Regions from separate parts of the Anaerobacillus sp. 1_MG-2023 genome, predicted to be linked through region 2. Evidence: riboswitches for the same ligand, from Rfam matches in the RefSeq annotation. Region 2 holds a riboswitch; each other region holds the start of a gene.

The links. Region 2 has a riboswitch for S-adenosylmethionine ahead of metX (homoserine O-acetyltransferase MetX). Riboswitches for the same ligand answer to the same signal wherever they lie in the genome.
Region 1: it holds a riboswitch for S-adenosylmethionine, as region 2 does, so the genes downstream of both, Q4550_RS01245 (hypothetical protein) here and metX (homoserine O-acetyltransferase MetX) in region 2, are expected to answer to the same signal.
Region 3: it holds a riboswitch for S-adenosylmethionine, as region 2 does, so the genes downstream of both, Q4550_RS13335 (homocysteine S-methyltransferase family protein) here and metX (homoserine O-acetyltransferase MetX) in region 2, are expected to answer to the same signal.
Region 4: it holds a riboswitch for S-adenosylmethionine, as region 2 does, so the genes downstream of both, Q4550_RS11700 (2,3-diketo-5-methylthiopentyl-1-phosphate enolase) here and metX (homoserine O-acetyltransferase MetX) in region 2, are expected to answer to the same signal.

The regions. Positions count from the first base shown of each region.
Region 1 covers NZ_JAUORD010000001.1:228,020-231,373, reverse strand. The annotation lists gene Q4550_RS01255 (AAA family ATPase) at 1-38, shown strand, start outside; gene mcrC (5-methylcytosine-specific restriction endonuclease system specificity protein McrC) at 13-1,050, shown strand; SAM riboswitch class I at 1,165-1,267, shown strand; gene Q4550_RS01245 (hypothetical protein) at 1,367-1,690, shown strand; gene Q4550_RS01240 (DNA/RNA non-specific endonuclease) at 1,973-2,911, shown strand; gene Q4550_RS01235 (hypothetical protein) at 3,203-3,354, shown strand, end outside.
Region 2 covers NZ_JAUORD010000015.1:50,102-53,455, reverse strand. The annotation lists gene Q4550_RS20010 (O-acetylhomoserine aminocarboxypropyltransferase/cysteine synthase family protein) at 1-834, opposite strand, end outside; gene metX (homoserine O-acetyltransferase MetX) at 836-1,924, opposite strand; SAM riboswitch class I at 2,075-2,185, opposite strand; gene Q4550_RS20000 (TlpA disulfide reductase family protein) at 2,399-2,824, shown strand; gene Q4550_RS19995 (anti-sigma factor domain-containing protein) at 2,900-3,354, opposite strand, start outside.
Region 3 covers NZ_JAUORD010000007.1:86,685-90,038, reverse strand. The annotation lists gene murB (UDP-N-acetylmuramate dehydrogenase) at 1-159, opposite strand, end outside; gene Q4550_RS13335 (homocysteine S-methyltransferase family protein) at 599-1,648, opposite strand; SAM riboswitch class I at 1,728-1,837, opposite strand; gene Q4550_RS13330 (DUF3895 domain-containing protein) at 1,921-2,919, opposite strand; gene Q4550_RS13325 (bifunctional 2',3'-cyclic-nucleotide 2'-phosphodiesterase/3'-nucleotidase) at 3,041-3,354, opposite strand, start outside.
Region 4 covers NZ_JAUORD010000006.1:9,379-12,732, reverse strand. The annotation lists gene Q4550_RS11710 (carbon-nitrogen family hydrolase) at 1-392, opposite strand, end outside; gene Q4550_RS11705 (pyridoxal phosphate-dependent aminotransferase) at 501-1,673, shown strand; SAM riboswitch class I at 1,757-1,866, shown strand; gene Q4550_RS11700 (2,3-diketo-5-methylthiopentyl-1-phosphate enolase) at 1,961-3,160, shown strand; gene Q4550_RS11695 (2-hydroxy-3-keto-5-methylthiopentenyl-1-phosphate phosphatase) at 3,157-3,354, shown strand, end outside.

The sequences.
Region 1 (3,354 bases), on a different contig from region 2:
AGGAGAAAGTGAATGAGCTCCTTGGCCGAATCAAGTAAAATCCCAATAAAGAACTTGTACTACATGCTCTGCTATTCTTGGGACCATTTGAGTGAAATAGGGGAGACAAATGTTGCTGGAGAAGATGATAAAGATTTACCTAACCTTCTTACTAGAATACTGATTGGTAAGTTACGCTCCCTTATTAAAAGAGGTTTTTATAGAGAATATGTAGAGCTTGAAGAGGAAGCATCGACTTTAAGAGGAAAAGTACTATTCAGCGAATCAATCGCAACAACTTCGTTCAAGCGCGGTAAGATGCATATTCTTTATGAAGAAATGAGCCATGATATTCTTCATAATCAATTGATTAAAGCAACACTTCTGCAATTAGTGAAGTTGAAAGAGTTGGACGATGATTTACGCAAAAAAGTTAGCAAATTAACGAGTTATTTTCATGAAGTGACGCCTATTAAGCTGAATCGTGATCTTTTTAAGAATATTAAGCTACATCGAAGCAATCGGCATTATCGATTTGTTCTTAATATTTGTCAATTTCTTATGGATTCAAGCCTATTAAATGAAGAGGGTCAAACAAGTCAATTTGCAGATTTCTATCGTGATCCAAGGGAAATGTCGATGCTATTTGAGAATTTCGTTAGGAACTTTTATCGAAATGAATTACCCTTTTATCAAGTTAGTCGTGAAACAATCTATTGGCAGGCTGAAGGAAATAATGATAAGTATCTTCCACGAATGCAAACGGATATTACATTGAAAAATAATGAGATAAAAATCATAATTGATACGAAATACTATCAGCATACGCTGACTTCTAATTATGGTTCTCAAAAAGTTCATAGCGGTAATCTTTATCAGCTTTATGCTTATTTAAATAATCAGCAAAGTTCGCTTCCAACTATGGGTATGCTTTTATATCCAGAGGTGAATCATACCTTGGATTTGAATTATCAAATTCAGGGTCACCGAGTTCAGGTTTGTACGGTCGATTTGAATATGGAGTGGAGGAAGATTCACGAGCGATTGCTGGAAATAATTAATAGATTTTAAATCTAATATATCGTGACAACTTATCTACTTGCGTGTATGGATTTTTTTTAGATATCTTCGAACGTCTTTTTTGACACTTATTACATTATTAAGTAAACTAATACCAACTAAATAAGGTTATCACGAGTGAACGAGAGTACGGGCTCTTTGACTTCACAGCAACCTGCCAGGCGGTAAGGTGCTCCAACCTGCAAAGCATGGCTTTGAATGATAACGCACGGATAGCGGAGGCTCTTTGTTGCATTCATTTGCGATGAAGGGCCTTTTTTGTTCATTTGTTGAATACCTTGTTTATAAGGATAAGGGGGATGAGTTTGTGAACGTAAATCGATTTGCACGAAGCGTCATGGCGAAAAGTTATGATGGTGAAAGTTTTTTATTACACGTGGCAGAAGTCATGGAACGTCAACTGAAGGAGTGGAATGAAGCGTATGAAGTGATCGTGATGAAGATGATCGACTACGAGGTCACTGTTAAAAAGGAAAACCGCTCTTATGAACTGTTGCTTACGGAGGTTGCATTGCTTTCGCTACAACAGAAATCCCCTTATGCGCTGGATCGATATTTGTGGCTGGAATTAGAGAAGCAGGGGCTTCAAATTGTGAGAGGAAATGGGGATTATATTGAGAGTGTGATGTGAGCCAATGTTGATGGAAGAGGATTTTGCTAATTCATTTTGATGATTCGAAATCGTGGATGTTTGGGGATTAGACTTGGATGCTTTTAAGAATAAGCGGTAAAATTATTTTTGAAATGAATAGTGTATTTTTTCTGAATGCTTTTGAAGTTATTTAATGTGGTAAAATTAAACTATTAAAGTAATGGATAATAAAAGTGTTAGAAGAAATTATGGTTCCATTTTTACTCTTTCTTTTGATTTTTTTAACATTACGAAATTTCCCTATTATAGGAGCGTTCTAATATGAAAACGAAAATGAACTATTTCATCTTATTTTTAACGATCATTTTTATAGTTGGTTGTACCAATTTAGAAAAGGCATCCAATAAAGATGCAGAAACAAATACACAAGAAGTAAGTACAGTTGAAACAAATGAAAATAGTGAAAAAGAAGAATCGAACACTACGGTTGTTGATGAGCCAGTAGAAGAGGAAACACCAGACCCAACAGAAGATGAACAGTTCTCAGGATACGAACTTATTGAAGTTGATGGTGGAGATTTGTCTGGACATCGAGAACCTAACGTCGTCGTTGATATTGGGTACGGTGACCGTGAATATTGGGCATTTACGAATGAATACGGACAACTCGTACGTGTCGTTGCTGACGAAATCATTCTACAAGATGATGGTAACGAACCTGTATTATCGTCTGGCAGGTACTATTCTGATGAGGCAAAGGTTCCGGGCGTCGAAAGTGACGTGTTAGACGAAGGACATATTATTGCTGATTCTCTCGGAGGGGTATCGAATGCTTATAACATTACCCCACAAGAGAGTACACTTAACCGACATGGTGATCAAGCTTATATGGAAGACGCGATCCGTAGCGCAGGTGAAGCTACGGATTTCGAAGCCATTATCACCTATTCGGATACGGAAAAGCAGATACCTTCAAGTTATCAGTACACGTATACTTTGAACGGAAATGAGATCGTTGATACATTTGATAATGTGAACCCTGATGAAGTCAACGCATCACTCGGATTAACTGAGAGCGAGCCTGACGATTCAACGCCTTCAGACACAGAGGGTGATATTTCTAGTATTGATACAAATGGTAATGGACAAGTGACGATTAAAGAAGCAGAGGCAGCAGGTTATAGTATGCCGATCATGAGTGATCATTGGTTATATCCTTATATGCGTGATAATGATAACGACGGTATGGTTGGTGAATAAGAGTCTAATCGCTTCGCCGGGACGGTTCTTATGATGCGATATTTCGAAAAAAGGTAGAGGAGCATTAATTATTAGTATAATTGATGCTCCTTTTATTTTAGAGATGGGATCGATAGAACCGTCCCGATGATTTCAGGCTTGGTTGTATTTGAAGATGGGGCTTTTTCGTTTGATTTAGTAGTGGAACAGGAAGAGAATGAGGTTCTTTATAAATGGATGAAAGAGATATGGGAATATCGATTGCATGAGCATTTTAAGAGGAATGCGAAATAATAGAATAGGTGATGGAAAATGGGGAAACGTTTGAAAGTTATTAACGATTATTCGGAAGTTGGGAAATTAAAGCGTGCAGATTTGTTTGGAATTATATTTGTTGCAATTCTTCCTTTTTTTTTATTATTTGGTAATACTTATATCTTCTTTGGCGTGTCATTTATTGGATT
Region 2 (3,354 bases):
AAATGGACTAAGCGCAGCACCTGTATCTCTTAGGAGCTGTACCCTTGCTTTCACGATATACGCCGCTTCGGGTAGTGCTTCTGCGAATACTATGCCATGGTACGTGTCATCGGGTTCTGTGAAGCCCGGAAACTTAGGTGAATTCCAATCAAATTTGCCACCATCGACAATAATTCCTCCCATTGTGGACCCGTTTCCGCCAAGCCATTTTGTGGCGGAATGAACGACGATATCTGCCCCATGCTCAATTGGTCTACAAAGATATGGAGTAGCAAATGTATTGTCTATAATAAGTGGGATTCCAGCTTCATGTGCAATATCTGCTACTTTTTCAATATCTAATACATGGAGACCCGGGTTACCAATCGTTTCTGCAAAAATAGCTTTCGTATTTGGAGTAATGGCTGATTTAAAAGATTCCAGATCTTCAGGATCAACAAAGTTGGTCTTTATTCCGTATTTCGGAAGTGTAGCAGAAAAGAGGTTATACGTTCCACCGTATAAAGTCGAAGCAGAAACAATTTCGTCCCCGCTATTGGCTACATTTAGAATGGCAGTTGTAATGGCAGCCATGCCACTTGCAAGAGCAAGAGCTCCAACACCACCTTCTAGTTGAGCAATACGTTCTTCAAGTGTACCCACTGTAGGGTTGCCTATGCGCGAATAGATAAACCCTTCTTCCTTTAAGGCAAATAAATCGGCTGCGTGATCAGTATTATTAAATCGATAAGCATTCGATTGATAAATCGGTAAAGCCCTTGCGCCTGTAGCTGGATCAGCTTGTAAACCTCCATGAATTCCAATTGTCTCCAAATTATATTTTTTCTCTGCCATTTCACTTCACTCCTTCGATATTTTTAGTTAATGTTACTTGTTCCTTTATAAGCGGTCCCCATTTATCAAACTCAACGAGAAAACCATCATGACCAAATTTTGTGTTGATTAGATAAAACGGAGAAGAATGAACTTGAGCAAACAATTTTTCTAAATCCTCTGGAGGATAGATTAAATCCCCTTTAAAACCTATAGCAAGAATGCTCGCTTTAATGTCCTTGATAATAGATGTAAGATTACCTCGGCCTTTACTAATATCATGTGTGTCCATTGCCCGTAATAAATACAAATAACTATTTGCATCAAATCGGCTTACAAGCTTATTTCCTTGATAGTGTAAATAAGATTCCACTTCGTACTGTGCTACTTTATGATTTTCTTCTGAAGTTTCGATCGCCGCTCGACCGAATTTTTTTTGAAACATTTCATCTGTTCGATAAGAGATCATACCGATCATTCTTGCAGTTGCAAGCCCCGATGTTGGCTGTTGATGAGGATCGTAGTATCCATCCTTCCAATCAGGATCGTTTGTAATAGCAAATCTAGAAATCGCGTTATAAGCTATTCCATACGTATTTAAGCTTGGGGTTACCGCAAGTGGAATCAGATGCTCCATTCCATCTGGGTAAAGGACACCCCATTCAAGAACCTGCATTCCTCCAAGTGATCCACCAATCACAGCATGAAGGTGATCGATACCTAACACTTCAAGTGCCTTTTTCTGTGAGTGGACCATATCTCTCACTGAAACAAACGGGAAGTCCGCTTTATACCGTTCTCTCGTGACTGGATTAATCGATAGCGGTCCTGTAGAACCGTTACATCCTCCAAGAACGTTAAACGTTATAACTTGAAATTCAGAAGTATCGATATAGCCATCCTTTCTAATTAATCCTTTCCACCAGCCAGGCTCAGAATCACCAATTGTATATTGATTTCCAGTTAATGCATGACAGACAAGAATAACCGGAGCGTCTTCTGGTCCAACGCGTTCATAAGCGAGTTCTACTTCATGTAGCGTCTCGCCAGACTCAAGTGTGAACGAGCCAATCAATACGTTCTGAGCTTCGTATCTCGTCTCTCTTTCCAAACCCCTATCACTCCTTTCGACCAATCCGTCTTTCTTCATTAAGGCTATAATAATGAGCCATAAATCTAGAACCAATGCTATAAGAAAACGTCGCCTCAATATAAAAAATCCTCTCTGAAAGACAGAGAGGATTGATTTATTCATCAGCTCCGCTTATCTTTCAGGATTTCTCCTGCAGGATTTGGCACCTTTTCAAACCAGAATTGGTTTGACGGTTGCCGGGCTTCATAGGGCCAGTCCCTCCGCCTCTCTAGATAAGTAAGAATATTTTGTTTTTGTTTAATTGAGTTTATTTTAGCAAGGTGGCGCATTAGTGTCAAACACTTTTTCGGAATTATCATTCTTTTCATTTTTTTAAAGAATGCCTATGTTAATCCAAATTATCGTGAAACAGAGCCTACAGTGTATTAAGTTTGATTAGAATCGAATTTTTGATAAAGTAGCCTTAGAATAATTTTGAAGAGGTGATTGATAGTGCAAGCGCCGTCCTTTGCGTTAGAAGAAGTACAAAGCGGAGAAATCATCAGCTTAACGGACTTCAGGGGGAAACCAGTTATGATTACATTCTGGGCTTCTTGGTGCCCCGATTGTATGAAAGATTTACCGATGAAAGAACAGTTCTACCAGCATGCAGATGCTGATACATTAGCATTCTTAACAATTAACGTGACAGGTCGTGAACGGTCAGAAGAAGCCGGTAAAGATTTCACGATCAAAAACAATCTTCCTTTCCTCGTTTTACAAGACAGTGGACGAGAAACTTACGACAAATTTGGTTGTACAGGTGTCCCAACAACTGTATTGCTTAATCAAGATCACCAAATCGTACATGTGTTCGATGACAAATCATCATTTCTTGATATCGCAAAGGCACTGCCCGACATCATGACATCAAAATAACCACACCATAAAAAAAGCCAGAGGAATCCCTCTGGCTTAAAATAATGAAAATAAAATAAATAATAGCATGTTGCGTTATTTGTCTTTTTTATCTTTCTTATCTTTCTTATCTTTCTTATCTTTCTTGTCCTTCTTGTCCTTCTTGTCCTTCTTGTCCTTCTTGTCTTTATCCTGCTTTTCGTCTTTCTTTTTGTCCTTTTTATCCTCTTTTTCTTGAGCTTTTTCTATTTTTTTATCCGATTTTTCCTGAGATTTCTCTATTTTCTCGTTTGCTTTTTCAGCCTTCTTTTTTTCTTTGTCTTGTTCTTTAGCTATTTTAGAATTAGCTTCGTCTTCGTTTTTCTCTATTTTATCTTTTTGCACTTTGTTGTTATCTTTAGATGCTTCAGTTTGATCTGACGGGCTAATTTCTGGTTCTGAAGTCGTGTCCTTTTGTTCTTTCTCCACATTTTCAACCTTATCAGAAGAGCTTTGCTCAGGCTCCTGAAGAACTAAATCACTATCTTCTTGATTCTGATTAGGTACCGTCT
Region 3 (3,354 bases), on a different contig from region 2:
AACTGCTGCTCGTGCGTCCTCTAGCGTGTTAGGAAACACAAGGACATCCGCACATCCACCCATTTTTGTATACGTATGTGCATTTAATGGCTCATTTATCTTCAGTTCCGCACTGGGTAAAATGGAGCGGAGTTCATTTAATACATTTTGATTATTCATAGGCTACCTCGCTTATAAAACAGTTCGTTTTCATTGTGGTTTGAGTTCAATAATGTTTCATGGACATATTCAAACACATTTAAAATAATAACACAACTACTTCATAAATATGATGTTTTTCATAAAAGAAGCCTTTAATTCGAAAAGAATGTTACTTGGAAAGCAACTTATATAGCGGAAAAATCAATTTCAGACATCGTGATTGGAAAAATGCTGTTATCCTATCAAATGCAAAAACCATTGTATTCGTTACTCTTCAACTGATACTGTTACTAATCATCGCCAACGTTATCAAAAATAATCAGTTTATAGAAAAAATGTAGTAGATATAATCTCCTATGTAAAAATGGCTTTAAATACTGTAGTACAGGTCTACAAATAGGTTTTTGGTAAAAAAACAACAACCGGAGAAATTAAGTTCTCCGGTTGTTGTTATAAATTAGGCCTTTGCTCTATAAGCCGTATTGTTATCTTTCAATGTCTCATCAGTTCCAAACAAAAAGTGCTTTTCCATATTTGGAGAATATACCGAGTTTACAGTTGTTCTGCCAACTGTTTCAGCCACCTCTCGCAGCATGCTTGGAGAAGCGCCGCAACAGAGTCCCAAGTAATTGACCCCAACCTGCTGTGCCTCCTTAGCCCATTCCGCTAGCTCATAACGGTTACAATAAAGCGGATCTAAAGAGGTTGGAAAGGTCGTCTCTGTTGGCAATGTACACGCACAGCCACCGTCTGGTAAGTTAAAGAATGTTGGGTGTTCTTCTGATGTACGATAAGGAATTGGAAGAGCTCCAACGTATCCGTTAACAGACTGTCTGATTTTTTCAATGTATGGTTGCATTGTAGCCGGACCTCTAAAACAGTTCATTCCAACAACTAGTGCTCCTTGTTCTTCTAACAAACGGCAAGCCTCTTCAACGGTATAGCCATCCCTTAAAATGTTCTCACTCATGAGTCCGAGTGTAATTACAGCTTGAAGATCCTGCTTTTGAATCTCTTCTAGCGCTATTTTTGCTTCTTCATAGTAGTAGAAAGTTTCCCCATTGATGAAATCAACGCCTTCTTCTTTGCTCCATTTCACCATTTCAGCAAAAATCGATCGAATTTGTTCCTTACTTTCCTCATCTTCAGGATCAAATAAGTTTGTATTTGAAATGTTTCCTGCGACTAGCGCTTCTTCTTCAGGGTGTTCTTTCGCAACTTCCTTAGCCAGGCGGATAGCTTGTCTATTGAGCGGTTCTAACAAATCTTCTTTTCCAATAATCCTCATTTTCTCTCGGTGACCATTATACGTAAAAGCAAGTACGACATCTGAACCTGCAAGCATATAATCACGATACGTTTGTTTTAGCGCTTCAGGATTGTCTAGGGCAACTTCAGGTACGAATGATCCTGCTTGTAAATAACCACGACGCTCTAATTCAAATAGATAACCTTCCCCGCAAATAACTGGACCATCTTGCAATCGTTCTTCAAGTGTTCTTTTCATGTGTAACAGCTCCTTTTCTGGATAAAATAAAAAACCCTCTTCTTAAACAATAAGAAGAGGGTTTGCTAACATAATCCTCCTCTTATCTTCCAGGTGATATCACCTGTAGGATTTGGCACCAGCTTCAACCGTAGTTGAAAGGTTGCCGGGCATCATAGGGCCTATTCCCTCCGCCGCTCTTGATAAGAGTGTTGATTTAATTTTTGAACATGTGTGAAATTATAGACCGGTTAACTGGAAATGTCAATCACTTATCTGATAATTATGAAATGTTAAGATGATCTCTTGCTTTTCAGTCGATAGATGCGATCTTCACGCCCTATCGGCTCGACTGACATTGATCCAGATGCAACAAATGAATCGAGGTAGGTACAAACAGCAAAATAAATTTTTGGTTTCTTTGTGGAGTATCTCTTGTCTTGTACCTTTCCTTCCTTAATCAAAAGCTCACAAATCATCAGAGCACTTTCCATACCTTGCTGAATATAGGAGTCTACCGCTTCCTGTGTTGTAAATGAAAGGTCTCCTACAAAATAGGTTTCCTTAGGTTTCTCGCTTGTCTTTTCTTGTAAAGGTTCTTGAACATCTTCCGCGAACAAATCAAAAGAACCTTGTAATTCCTCTTCTGATTTCGGTTCTTCCTGGTTGCTTTTCGGGTTGACTACTTGTTCTACAGTGTTGCTCCCTCTTTGAAAAGCTTCTTGGTCTTCACGATAAGATCTGATTAAACTGTTTAGCCTTTTTTCTTGTAGATCTAGTAATGGAAGATTTAATGAAAGTGGCTGTTCAATGTCTTGTGGAAGGTTCAATCCTTCAGGAATGTCGTATGTAGGATAGCCGTTCTGTCTTTTCAACAGTAGCTCATCCAACTCATAATCTATTTCCATAAATCCCTTCACAACTTCTCTCACAATGGAAGCGGGTAATCCGGTATGCTCTTCGAAATGATTTATCCCGAAACGCCGTGTTTTTCCTGTTTTTGCATGTCGAACAACATACTGATACCGTAAAGAGCGACCGCACTCACATTTTAAATCATCTGAAACGAAGCCCGCATCGATGTAATCTTCTAGTATCCAATCATCAAGCAGCATCCTGATTTCTTCATCCGTTGCCCCACTTGGAATCATCCGCCCTTTACTTCTAGCTATGACATTCGCAAAAGCCGTTTTTTTACCGCGTTTAAGAAAATTCATTACATACGTTTGTTGCTCATTTGTCAGATCTGAAAAAAGCTCATCTCTTTGGGTGCTTGTCAGGCTTTGTGTCATATAAATCCCTTTCTGTACGATAGTAATTCCATTATATCAGTAAATATTCTACTATTGTTTGCATCGGATAAATTCTTAAAATAAGAAACGCCAATTCTGATGAATTGGCGTGAATTCGTTCTTAACGATGGCGGCCGTGCTCGCCCTTATGATTATGATGATGCTTTTCTTTTTTCTGTTTCGTTAAGTCGAGTGTATATTTAGCGAAACCATTTTCTGTTTCATCAACAAAATGAATCGTTTGAATGCTTTCCGCATAGGTTTTGGCTTGTAACGAGGATTCAAAAGTGACGTTCAGTTTCTTCTTATTAACTGTGTGAAATGACCAGTTCTGATCAGCTGTTGGATTAATTGTTTTGTTTTCAAGAATATAGTCAATTAAAATTTGTCTATTTTCATCAGGGGAATCAATGACAATATTCGAACCGTCTAAGT
Region 4 (3,354 bases), on a different contig from region 2:
CTTTTTTCATTTCCAGAAACGAGGAACTTCTCTTCATTCATCAAACGAAACAGGTGCGCTTTGCTATACTCATGAACGAGCTGCCCATCTCGATTGAACACAAGCATGGTGTTCGTTACTTCGCCGTTATGATGCTTAGCGATGGAGCCCCCGACAATATTTACGTCGTTCTTTTTGGCGAGGCGAGATAGAAAAGCAATCGACTTTTCTGCATCAGTATCTCCAATTTCATCAAGGCGAGATAAATCATAACCTGTGGACCACAATTCTGGTAAAACGATGATATCTGGTTTGTCACTCACCGCCTTAGAAACAAGCTCTTCAACTTTAGAGAAATTCTTTTCTGGATTGCCGAAAGCAATATCAAATTGCAACAGGGCAAGGTTTTTCATTGAGTTGTCCTCCTTACATGTTTAGAAGTTGACCTTTACATGGTTGTGTATCCAAGATAACATAACTTATTAGAATTTCTCGAAAATTTTAACAGGATGTGATTCCATTTGAAACAATTTCAAACTTCAGATGCACTTAAACGTTTACCAGAACAATTCTTTGCGAAGCTTGCTGGAAAAGTGAACCGTTATGTAGAGGCGGGATATGACATTATTAACCTTGGACAAGGAAACCCTGATCAGCCGACGCCTGCTCATATTATCGAGTCTTTGCAGCAGGCAGCTGAAAACCCTGCATACCACAAGTATCCGCCATTTAGGGGACAGCCCTTTCTGAAACAAGCCGCGGCTGATTTCTATAAGCGAGAGTTTGGTGTTGAGCTTGATCCAGAGAAGGAGGTGGCCGTCCTATTTGGTGGAAAAGCGGGCCTTGTAGAAGTGAGTCAATGTTTGTTAAATAAAAGTGATGTGGCACTTGTTCCGGATCCCGGATACCCTGATTACTGGTCTGGAGTAGCAATGGCTGAAGCGGATATGCAAATGATGCCGTTACTTGAAGAAAATGATTTTCTGCCAGATTATAGCGCGATTCCTGAGGGTGCTCTTGCAAAAGCGAAGCTCATGTTCTTAAATTATCCAAACAATCCTACCGCTGCTGTAGCAACGAAAAGTTTTTTTGATGAAACGGTTAGGTTTGCGGATGTCAATGACATCTGTGTCGTTCATGATTTTGCTTATGGAGCAATCGGATTCGATGGAGAGCGTCCTCAAAGCTTTTTAGAAACAGAAGGTGCTAAAGATGTGGGGATTGAGATTTATACTCTTTCCAAAACGTATAATATGGCAGGATGGCGTGTTGGGTTCGCTGTCGGAAACCCATCTGTAGTGGAAAGCATCAACCTGCTTCAGGATCATTTCTACGTTAGTTTGTTTAGTGCAGTGCAAGAAGCAGCTGCAGAAGCTTTACTAGGTTCACAGAAATGTGTTGAGGATCTTCGCCAAACGTATGAATCTAGACGGAATGTTTTGATACAGGGACTTCATGATATTGGCTGGGATGTAACCTCTCCCGCGGGATCATTTTTTGCCTGGTTAAAAGTACCTGAATCATTTACTTCAGAGGGGTTTGCGGACTACTTGCTTGAAAATGTTCAAATTGTTGTTGCACCTGGGAACGGCTTTGGAGAGTATGGGGAAGGCTATGTGAGAGTAGGCTTATTAACTTCCGAAGAAAAACTCAGGGAGGCAGTTGAACGGATTAAATCCCTTCATCTCTTTTGATTCAGAAAAGTAAAAAAATAGATTGACAGGATTTACTACGTCTGGCATAATTCGAATCAATTACTTAAACGAATAGTTGCATACTCTTATCCAGAGAGGTGGAGGGACGAGCCCTTTGAAGCCCGGCAACCGATTTTCAAGGTTACTTGAAGACACGGTGCTAATTCTCGCAGCAAAAGCTGGAAGATAAGAGGAAGAGCATGGTGATAAAGACCTCTTCCTCGTGAAGGGGTCTTTTTTGTATGATCAAAGATTGAGAACTAGCGCGATGGAAAGGAATGAGCATGATGAGTCGTCTTGTGGCAACTTACCTTGTTAAGAATGATCAACAATTATCTAAGCGTGCTGAAGCGATTGCCCTTGGATTAACGATTGGGACTTGGACCAATCTACCGTTATTAGAAAAAGAGCAGTTAAAGAAGCATAAGGGTGAAGTCGTTCACGTAGAGGAAAAAGGGGAACTGGGCATCATCGCGATTGCTTACCCGACCATCAATTTCAGTGCGGATCTACCTGCGATTTTAACAACAGTCATTGGTAAGCTTTCACTTGATGGTGAAATTAAGCTGATTGATTTAGAGTTCTCTGAAGGATTACTAAATCAGTTCCCAGGTCCAGCATATGGAATAGACGGCATTCGGAATCTTACAGAAGTATACGATCGACCGCTCGTTATGAGTATTTTCAAAGGAGTTATTGGAAAACCGTTAGGCGAATTGCAAGAACAAATGAAACAGCAGGCGCTTGGTCGAGTCGATTTTGTGAAGGATGATGAAATTCTTTTTGAAAATGAGTTAACCCCTCTTGAAAAGCGAGTACCCGCCTTACGAGAAGTTCTTGATGAAACGGCTGAATTGACAGGAAAACGAACGCGTTACGCTGTGAATTTAACAGGAAGAACGGCAAACCTCAGTGATCGAGCAAAGCTTGCTGTGGAATTAGGAGCAGATGCGCTTCTGTTTAATGTTTTTACATATGGACTAGATGCATTGCAATCACTTGCAGAGGACCCGGATATTCCGGTTCCAATCATGGCACATCCCGCTTTCGCAGGTGCAATGGCAGCCTCAAGCACAAATGGGGTAAGTTACTCCCTATTACTTGGAAAGTTGCTTCGAACTGCTGGGGCAGATTTTTCCCTTTTCCCTTCGCCTTACGGGAGTGTAGCGCTTGATCGAGGAGAGGCGCTCGCAACAGCAGAATCCTTAACGAGAAAAAGTCAGCTTAATAGGACTTTTCCAGTTCCTTCAGCGGGCATTCACCCTGGACTAGTATCGTACCTTATAAAAGATTTCGGTATAGACAGTGTGATTAATGCGGGAGGCGGGGTGCACGGGCATCCCGGTGGAGCAGCTGCAGGCGGAAAAGCTTTCCGAGATGCCATTCAAGCTGTTTTAACAGAGCAACCTCTTGAACAGGCCTCTCAAAATAGTGAGGAACTTCATCAGGCTCTTACAAAGTGGGGAAGCGGGGAGGTAGTGCGATGAAGCAGCCGATTATTTTTTGCGATTTTGATGGCACCATTACGAAAAGTGATAATATCGTTTCTCTGATGAAACGATTTGCTCCAAAAGAGTGGGAGCAAATAAAAGATGATGTTCTCGCCCAAAATATTTCCATTCGTGAAGGAGTCGGAAGGATGTTTCACTTGATTCCTTCCAAATTGAAAAGGGAATTACTC